2 regions of the Streptomyces sp. NPDC001848 genome follow, and region 2 is predicted to be linked to the other one. Evidence: predicted binding sites of a transcription regulator. Region 2 holds the regulator's gene; the other holds the start of a gene.
The links. Region 2 encodes HspR, which represses chaperone genes until heat shock. Its sites were predicted from a motif close to TTGAGNNNNNNNNNCTCAA; they were not measured.
Positions count from the first base shown of each region.

Region 1: the regulator HspR is predicted to act here: its motif matches at 3,990-4,008, upstream of lon (endopeptidase La).

Region 1 covers NZ_JBIATP010000007.1:27,020-32,053, reverse strand. Annotated here, with positions in the region: gene ACFYZJ_RS15660 (ATP-binding protein) at 200-1,309, opposite strand; gene ACFYZJ_RS15655 (response regulator transcription factor) at 1,306-2,043, opposite strand; gene ACFYZJ_RS15650 (spermidine synthase) at 2,156-2,842, opposite strand; gene ACFYZJ_RS15645 (rhomboid-like protein) at 3,124-3,897, shown strand; gene lon (endopeptidase La) at 4,031-5,034, shown strand, end outside.
Region 2 covers NZ_JBIATP010000009.1:305,759-310,792, reverse strand. Annotated here, with positions in the region: gene ACFYZJ_RS20805 (PA14 domain-containing protein) at 16-1,713, shown strand; gene ACFYZJ_RS20800 (heat shock protein transcriptional repressor HspR) at 1,777-2,229, opposite strand; gene dnaJ (molecular chaperone DnaJ) at 2,234-3,397, opposite strand; gene grpE (nucleotide exchange factor GrpE) at 3,437-4,096, opposite strand; gene dnaK (molecular chaperone DnaK) at 4,093-5,034, opposite strand, start outside.

The DNA.
Region 1 (5,034 bases), on a different contig from region 2:
CGGGCCGGTTCATCGTCGCGTAAGTCACACCGGAAAGCGTGTTTCAGGGGTTGAAATGGCGGGAAACAAGTGTGGTTCCTGTTGCGGACAGGTACGACGACCCGGGCCCGGCGCGGGGAGTGCGTGGGCCTCTGCCTGATCACACGTGTCCGGCTGCGCGGACACGCGTGGATCTTGTTGCTCCGCTTCGAACTTTACGTCAACTCGGCAGAGATGGCTCTCCCGGAAGGATGACCTGGATCCGGCAGCCGCGTGGGGATTCGGCCACTCCGATCCGGCCACCGTGCAGATCCACCGCCCAGCGGGCGATCGCCAGGCCGAGGCCCGTCCCGCCGTCGCTGCCGGGCCCGTGCGGGCGGTTCACGGAGCCGCGGTTGAAGCGTTCGAACACCCGGTGCCACTCCGACTGGGGGATGCCGGGGCCCTCGTCCAGCACCTCCAGCTCCAGGGAGTCCGGAGCGGGGCCGCGCCGGGCCTTCACCGTGACACGGCCGTGCGGCGGGCTGTGCTTGACGGCGTTGTCGATCAGGTTGGCGACCACCTGGTGGATGCGCTCGGGGTCCGCGTGCGCGGTCAGCTCCGGCGGGGAGACGTCGAGGTGCAGATGGACGTCCGTACGGGTGTGGCTGCCGGAGCCCGAGGCGATGCCCGCGCGCGCGGAGGACACCATCTGGGCCTCCTTGAGGACGCCCGAGAGGTACGGCCACACCTCGAAGCGACGTTTCTTCAGCGGAACGACGCCGTTGTCCAGGCGGGAGAGGTCCAGCAGGGTCTCCACCAGGCGGCCGAGGCGCTCGGTCTGTTTCAGGGCCGTGCGCATGGTCTCGGGATCCGCCTCGGTGACCCCGTCGACGATGTTCTCCAGCACCGCGCGCAGCCCCGCGATGGGGGTGCGCAGCTCGTGGGAGACGTTCGCCACCAGCTCCTTGCGCTGGCTGTCCTGGGCCTCCAGCTCGTCGGCCATCAGGTTGATCGTCTGGGCCAGGTCGCCCAGCTCGTCCCGGCGGTTGTCGCGCACACGGCGGCTGTAGTCGCCGTGCGAGATGGACCGGGCCACCGTGTTCATCTCGTCCAGCGGCGCGGTGAGCGAGTGCGCCACGAACTGCGTGATCAACAGGGTGGCGATCATCGAGAACACCGTGATGAAGCGCAGCTCGGTGGCGGTGCGCACCGCGATCATCAGCAGACCCGTGGTGATGAACACCGAGATGACGACCAGCGCGCCCAGTTTGGTCTTGATCGAGAACGGGCGTACGCCGCCCCAGGGCTCCCCAGGGCTCCTCCGCGTGGCCGACCGCCCGTCGCTCATGGCGTCGGGGTCTCCAGGGCGTAGCCCACGCCGTGCACGGTCCGGATGCGCTCCGCGCCGATCTTCCGCCGCAGCGCCTTGATGTGGCTGTCCACGGTGCGGGTGCCGGAGGCGTCCGCCCAGTCCCACACCTCGGCGAGCAACTGCTCACGGGAGAGCACGGCGCGCGGAGTGTTGGCCAGGCACACCAGCAGATCGAACTCGGTGGGCGTCAGATGGACGTCCTCGCTGCGCACCCGCACCCGGCGCTGTGCGTGGTCGATCTCGAGTTCGCCGAGGCGCAGTATGCCGGTGCGCGGGGTAGCGGCGGCCAGTGCGGCCCGCTCCACCCGGCGCAGCAGCACGTGCACGCGCGCCGCCAGCTCACGCATCGAGAACGGCTTGGTCATGTAGTCGTCGGCGCCGACGCCGAGCCCGACCAGCATGTCCGTCTCGTCGTCGCGTGCGGTCAGCATCAGCACCGGCACCGGGCGCTGGGCCTGCACGCGCCGGCAGACCTCCAGGCCGTCGAAGCCCGGCAGCATGATGTCGAGGATCAGCAGGTCGGGCTGCCAGGCCTCCGCCGTGTCGACCGCCGCCGGCCCGTCACCTGCCGTTTGCACGAGGAATCCCTCCGCGCGCAGACGGGTGGCGATGGCCTCGACGATCGTCTGGTCGTCCTCGACCACCAGGACGCGCCGCTGAGCGCCCGGGGTCGCCGTCGTGCCGTTGTGGGAGGTGTGTGTCTGCTCCATCGCCCGCCCCTGGGGTTGCTTTCCGGAATCCGTGGGGTGATCCCATGACTGCGCTTGACGCTTGAATGATCGGCGTCAGTGAAGCAGGGTACGGGGAGTTACCGCCGGTCGGCTATCCAGGTCCGATCGCGAGGTGCACGACGTCGGGAACGCCCCGGGCAACGGGCACCTCTTCGGTACGCACCTGCCGGAACCCGGCATTCCTGAGGGTTCCTTCGAAATCCGGTGACGGTGCGGCCGACCACACCGCGAGCACCCCGCCGGGTCTCAACACCCTTGCGCAGCTTGCGAGTCCGGCCGTCGAGTAGAGGCTGCCGTTGTCGTCCGTGACCGTCCACGCGGGCCCGTTGTCGATGTCCAGGCACAGGGCGTCGTACGTGTCCGATGTCTCATTGACGTGGGTGACGAGGTCGGCCTCCACGACGCGGGTGCGCGGATCGGCGAGCGCGTCGGCGGACAGTGCGCACAGGGGGCCGTCGAGGTGCCAGTCGATGACGGCGCGTTCGCGTTCGACGACGGTGATGCGACCCCAGCGGGGATCGGCCGCCGCGTGCGCGAGCGAGAAGCCCACACCGAGTCCGCCGATCAGCAGGCTCGGGTCCGGGCGGCCGTCCAGGGCATCTGACGCGGCGTCCACCAGCAACCGCTCCGAGCGCCCGTCGGAGGTGTCCATCAGGAAACAGCCGTTGGCGATGATCTGCAGCAACTCACCGTGCCGCCGCAGCACCACCTCGCCGTGCGGGCCCTCACGACGGTCCAGGACCACCGGGGTGTCGTCGGTGTCGTACGGATGAGGCATAGGCCACATTCTGGTGACCGGCGGGGGCGGGGGCGACTCATTTCCCCGGCGGCCGTCCCCAACGGGCGACCGCGGGCGACCTGCGGGCGACCTGCGGGCCGTCCCCGGCGGGCGTCGCCGGCGGCCGGGCGGGCCGCCGCGCCCGCCGCAGCCGTGCGCGGCCGGCCCGGACGCGGAAACCGCCTGAGAAGTTGCTTTGAATCCCGTCTCGGGTGGCGTCGGTCATAGACAGCGACCGGCGCGGCGCGAAGGGTGGAGTGTGACGGAAGGAGCGCCGCACCTTGGAACGTACGGTCCCGGCGGCCGATGCCACGCTCATGCCCCCCGGGAGGGGCGCGTCGCTTCTGGACGGCATGCCGCGCCAGCGCACGGCGCCGCCGCCCGTCACGCACACGGTTCCGCTCCCGGTGCGGTGGACCGCCCCGCGCCTGGTCCTGCTGCTGCCGAGCCCGAAGCGGGCGCCGTTCACCTTCGGGTACGCCGCCGTGCTGCTGGTGACCTCCCTGTTCGCCCAGTACGCCGATCCGACGCTGGTGAACGCGCTGTGCCAGGAATCCAGCACGGACGTCGCGCATCTGATGCGCAGTCCGGTGGTGGTGCTGCTGACCAGCGCGCTGTGGATCGCGGGCGGGATGCTGTCGTACTACACCCTCGTCTTCCTGGTCGTGCTGACGGCGCTGGAGCGGCGGATAGGCGGCGCGCGCACGGCGGTCGTCTTTCTGCTCGGCCATGTGCTCGCGACGCTGGGCACCGAGGTCCCGGTCGGCCTCGCCGTGCTGGCGGGCCATCTGCCGGACAGTTCGCTGCACCGCCTCGACTACGGCATCAGCTTCGGTGTGGCGGGGAGCCTGGGCGCGCTGACGGGGTTGCTGCGGCCCTGGTTGCGCTGGACGGTGCTGATCGCGTTCGCCGCGGTGCTCCTCCAGGACCTGGTCGAGTTCACGGACCCGCTGAGCAACTGGGGTCATCTGCTGGCCCTGACGATCGGCGTCGGGACCTGGCCGCTGGTACGGCGCTGGGCCCGGACCGGAGCCGCGGCCGTGCCTCTGAGCTGACCCTGCGCCGTTGCGCGCCTGGTCACAGCGGTCGCCCCAACTGATCGCCCAGAGCGAACAAGCCTTGGGGAACAATCGAATCCTCTCGTGCATTGAGTCAGCACAACTCAACTTGACTGCCGAAGGGGAGATCATGGCTTCGACGTCCACACCGCTCACCCTGCCTGTGCTGCCGCTCGACGGCGAGGTTGTGCTGCCCGGCATGGTGGTCCCGCTGGACCTGAGCGACTCCGAGGTGCGCGCGGCGGTGGAGGCCGCCCAGGCGGCCGCCCGTTCCGAGCCCGGAAAGCCCAGGGTCCTGCTCGTTCCACGCATCGACGGCACCTACGCCGCCACCGGTGTCCTCGGCACCGTCGAGCAGGTCGGCCGGCTCGCGGACGGCGACCCGGGCGCCCTCATCCGCGGCCGGGGGCGGGTGAAGATCGGTGCGGGCACCACCGGGCCCGGCGCGGCGCTGTGGGTCGAGGGAACACGCATCGACGAGACGGTTCCGGACCCGTTGCCCGGCCACGTCGCCGAGCTCGTCAAGGAGTACAAGGCCCTCGCCGCCAGCTGGCTGAAGAAGCGCGGCGCCTGGCAGGTCGTCGACCGTGTGCAGGCCATCGACGACGTCTCCGCGCTCGCCGACAACTCCGGCTACTCGCCCTTCCTCACCACCGAACAGAAGGTCGAACTCCTGGAGACCACCGATCCGGTGGCCCGGCTGAAGCTCGCCACCCAGCAGCTCCGCGACCACCTCGCCGAGCAGGAGGTCGCCGAGTCCATCGCCAAGGACGTCCAGGAAGGCGTCGACAAGCAGCAGCGCGAGTTCCTGCTGCGCCGCCAGCTGGAAGCCGTCCGCAAGGAGCTGCGCGAGCTCAACGGCGACACCCAGGAGGGCGAGGAGTCCGACGACTACCGCGCCCGCGTGGAGGCCGCCGACCTCCCCGAGAAGGTGCGCGAGGCCGCCCTCAAGGAGGTCGACAAGCTCGAGCGCACCAGCGACCAGTCGCCCGAGGGCTCCTGGATCCGCACCTGGCTGGACACCGTGCTCGAAATGCCGTGGAACGAGCGCACCGAGGACGCGTACGACATCCGCGGCGCCAAGGCCGTCCTCGACGCCGAGCACGCGGGCCTGGAGGACGTGAAGGAGCGGAT
Region 2 (5,034 bases):
CGATCAGAGGACCGAATGAACCCAGCCAGACGACGCACGACCGCCGCCGCGGCCACCGCCGTCGTGCTCGCCACCGCGGGCGGCCTGCTCGCCGCCCTCACCACCCCCGCGTCCGCCGCGACCACCTGCACCTCACCGGTGTTCAAGCGGCAGTTCTTCGCGAACACCAGCCTCTCGGGCACCCCGAAGAAGACCGACTGCGACAGCACGGTCAACGAGAACTGGGGCACGGGCGCGCCCACTTCGGGCCTGCCCAGGGACAACTTCTCCGTCCGCTGGTCTCTCACCCGTGACTTCGGCTCGGGCGGCCCCTTCACCTTCACCGCCTCCACCCAGGACGGCATCCGCGTCCACCTCGACGGCACCCGCAGGATCGACATCTGGAAGAACGTCTCCACCACCCAGAAGAAGACCGTCAACGTCACCATCCCGTCCGGCAAGCACACCCTGCGGGTGGACTACGTCAACTGGACCGGCACGGCCAACGTCGCCTTCGCCTACACACCGCGCACGTCGGCCACCGTCGACACGGTCAAGCCCCTGACCCCGGCCGGCACTTCGGTCTCCTACGACCAGACCACCGGCAAGGCCAGGCTCAGCTGGGCGAAGAACAACGAGATGGACCTCGCGGGCTACCGCGTCTACCGCCGTCTCAAGGGCGCCTCTTTCGGCAGCACCCCGCTCGTCACGACCACCTCCACGTCGTACACCGACTCGACGCTCCCGGTGAACGGCGCGACCTACTACTACGAGATCCGCGCCTACGACAAGGCCGGCAACGAGTCGACGGGCACCGCCGACCAGGCCGTCACCACGGTCGACCGGATCGCTCCCGCCGTGCCCCGGGATCCGGCCGTCACCGACACCTCCGAGACGGGCGGGCTGGGCCTCGGCTGGAGCGCCGTCGCCGAAGCGGCGTCGTACCGGGTGTACCGGGCGGCGAGCGCGGACGGGGTGTACAGCAGGATCGGCAGCACGGACCAGCTGTCGTACCGGGATCCCTCGGCCGAGGTGGGTGTCACCTACTACTACCGCGTGAGCGCCGTCGACGCGGCCGGCAACGAGTCCGCGCAGTCCGCCGCGGTCAGCGGCCGGCGCCGGGACCAGACCCCGCCGTCCGCCGTCACCGGGCTGACCGCCACCCCGACCGAGTACGGCTTCGAGCTGCACTGGGACGCCAACCCGACGCCGGACCTGGCGCGGTACGTGGTCTACGCGGGCGAGCTCATGGGCGACGAGGAGGAGCAGGTCTGCTCCGCCCACCAGGTGGAGTGGCTGTCGACCGCCACCACCTCGTACACGTACACCACGCTCCCGGACGGCCGGCAGCGGTGCTTCTTCGTCGACGCCGTCGACGACGACTGGAACTCGCACTACGAGTGGACCCGTTCACCCGAGATCGTGACCGCGACCGAGGTCGACATGACGCCGAGCGTGGCGACGCCCGAGGGCTCCCCGGTCCGGCTGACGGCGGATTCCTCCGAGGCGGGCGTCGAGCTGTCCTGGTCACCGGTGACCGACGCCACCGGCTACCAGGTCTACCGCTGGAACCCGGACACCAAGGCGTACGAGAAGCTGGCCGCCACGACGGGGACCTCCTACGAGGACACCGCCGCCGCCAAGGGCACGACCCACTTCTACTGGGTGACCGCCGGGTACGCGGACGGCACCGAGTCCGCGCCCGGCGACGGCTGGGTGGCCCTGGCGCCCTGAGCACACAGAGGGGCCCGGAGCAGTCTCCGGGCCCCTCTGTGTGCGGGTCGGTCTGCGCGCCGGTCAGTCCGTCTGCTGCTGCCGCTTCGGGCGCCACACCACCAGGGCGCTGGTCTGCTGGACCTCCTGGTAGGGCACCAGGTCACGGCGGTAGGAGGCGTGGACGGCCGCCTCGCGCTGGCGCATCGCCGCCGCCGCGCCGTCGAGGGCGGCCTGGAGTTCCGCGACGCGGGACTGGAGCGCGGCGACCTGGTTCTCCAGTTCGATGATGCGCTTGATGCCGGCCAGGTTGATGCCCTCGTCCTGCGACAACTGCTGCACCTGGCGGAGCAGTTCGATGTCGCGGGCCGAGTACCGCCGGCCCCGGCCCGCGGTGCGGTCCGGGGACACGAGCCCCAGGCGGTCGTACTGGCGCAGGGTCTGCGGGTGCAGTCCGGAGAGCTGGGCCGCCACCGAGATGACGTAGACCGGGGTGTCCTCGGTCAGCTCATACGGGTTGCGTCGACGGCCGTCCATCTGGTCATGCTCCCTTCGCGGCCTGGAACAGCTCCGCCCGCGGGTCCTCGCCCGCGGTCGCCTCGCGATACGCCTCCAGCGCGTCACGAGCCTTCCCCGACACGTCCTTCGGGACACTCACCTCGACGGTGACCAGCAGGTCGCCGCGGGTGCCGTCCTTGCGGACCGCGCCCTTTCCACGGGCGCGCATGGTACGCCCGTTCGGCGTGCCGGGGGGCAGTTTCAGCGTCACCGGGGGCCCGCCGAGGGTGGGCACCCGGATGTCGGCGCCGAGCGCCGCCTCCGCGAACGTCACCGGCACGGTCACCGTGAGGTTGTCGCCCTTGCGGCCGAAGACGGGGTGCGGATTGACGTGCACGACCACGTACAGGTCGCCGGCCGGGCCGCCCCGCTCACCGGGCGCACCCTTGCCGCGCAGCCGGATGCGCTGCCCGTCGGACACGCCCGCCGGGATGCGGACCTGCATCGTCCGGGACGACTTGGCCCGGCCGCTGCCCTTGCAGACCTCGCACGGGTGCTCCGCGATCAGCCCCCGGCCCTTGCAGTCCGGGCACGGGTCGGTCAGCGAGAAGCCGCCGCCCGAGCCGCGCGCCACCTGCCCGGTGCCGACACAGGTCGGGCACACCCGCGGCGTGCCGTTCTTGTCGCCGGTGCCCGAACAGGCCTTGCACGGTGACTGCGAGGACATGCGCAGCGGTACGGTCGCGCCGTCCACCGCCTCCATGAAGCTCAGCGTGACCTCGGACTCGATGTCCTGGCCGCGCCTGGGCTGCGTACGCGTGCCCGCGCCGCCGCGGTTGAACAGGCCCCCGAAGACGTCACCGATACCGCCGCCGAAGCCACCCCCGGCGCCGCCCTGGCCGCCGAAGAGGTCGCCCAGGTCGAAGTTGAAGGAGCCGCCCGCCCCGGGGCCGGGACGGAAGCCGCCGTTGCCGAACAAGGCGCGGGCCTCGTCGTACTCCTTGCGCTTCTTGGGGTCGCCGAGGACGTCGTTCGCCTCGGAGATCTCCTTGAAACGTTCCTCCGCCTTGGCGTTGCCCTTGTTGGCGTCCGGGTGGAACTCGCGGGCGAGCTTCCGGTACGCCTTCTTGATCTCGGCCTCGGTGGCGTCCTTGGGGACGCCGAGGACCTTGTAGTAGTCCTTCTCGATGAAGTCCTTGGTGCTCATCCCCGACGTCCCTCCTTCCCTGTGCGTTCGTGGTGTACGTCAGCCCTCGTCCGGGCCACCGTTCTCCTTGTCGTCGCCCGCCTCGCCGGTCTCCTCGGCCTTGACCGTCTGCGCCCCCGGCTGCGGCTCGGCGACGGCCACCCGCGCGGGGCGGATGGTGCGCTCGCCGAAGCGGTACCCGGGCTGCAGAATCGCCACGCACGTCGTCTCGGTGACGTCCGGCGCGTAGCTGTGCATCAGGGCCTCGTGGATGGTCGGGTCGAAGGGCTCGCCCTCCTTGCCGAACTGCTGCAGACCCATCTTGGCCGCGACGGTCTCCAGCGACTCGGCGACGGACTTGAAACCGCCCACCAGTTCGCCGTGTTCGCGTGCGCGGCCGATGTCGTCGAGCACGGGCAGGAGCTCGGTCAGGAGGTTGGCGACGGCCATCTCCTTGACCGCGATCCGGTCGCGCTCGACGCGGCGGCGGTAGTTCTGGTACTCGGCCTGGAGGCGCTGGAGGTCCGCCGTGCGCTCGCCCAGCGCCGTGCGCACCTGGTCCAGCTGGGCCACCAGACCGGCGTTCTGTTCGCTTGCGTCCCCCGCCGGGGCCGCCGCCTCCTCCGAAGAGGGGGAGGCGGCCTGCGGCTCGGCGTCATCAGGGGTGGCGCCGGAGGGGACGTCAGGCTTCTCCTCGAAGCCCGGGGTCTCCTCCGTCACGCGGCACCGTCCTTCCGCTCGTCGTCGACGATCTCGGCGTCCACCACGTCGTCGTCGGCCTTGGTCTCACCGGCACCGGCCGAGGCACCGCCGGCGGCGGCCTGCGCGGCCTGGGCGTCGGCGTACATGGCCTGGCCCAGCTTCTGCGAGACGGCCGCGACCTTCTCGGTGGCGGAGCGGATCTCGGCCGTGTCCTCGCCCTTGAGCTTCTCCTTCAGCTCGGCGACGGCGGCCTCGACCTCGGTCTTGACCTCGCCCGGGACCTTGTCCTCGTTGTCCTTGAGGAACTTCTCGGTCTGGTAGACCAGCTGCTCGCCCTGGTTGCGGGCCTCGGCCGCCTCGCGGCGCTTGTGGTCCTCCTCCGCGTAGCGCTCGGCCTCCTCGCGCATGCGGTCGACCTCTTCCTTCGGGAGCGAGGAGCCGCCGGTGACGGTCATCTTCTGCTCCTTGCCGGTGCCGAGGTCCTTCGCCGTGACGTGCATGATGCCGTTGGCGTCGATGTCGAAGGACACCTCGATCTGCGGGACGCCACGGGGCGCCGGCGGCAGACCGGTCAGCTCGAACATGCCGAGCTTCTTGTTGTACGCCGCGATCTCGCGCTCGCCCTGGTAGACCTGGATCTGCACGGACGGCTGGTTGTCCTCGGCCGTGGTGAAGATCTCGGACCGCTTGGTCGGGATCGTGGTGTTGCGCTCGATCAGCTTGGTCATGATGCCGCCCTTGGTCTCGATACCGAGGGACAGCGGGGTGACGTCGAGGAGCAGGACGTCCTTGACCTCACCCTTGAGGACACCGGCCTGGAGCGAGGCGCCGATGGCGACGACCTCGTCCGGGTTCACACCCTTGTTGGCCTCCTTGCCGCCGGTCAGCTCCTTGACGAGCTCGGCGACCGCGGGCATACGGGTGGAGCCACCGACGAGCACCACGTGGTCGATGTC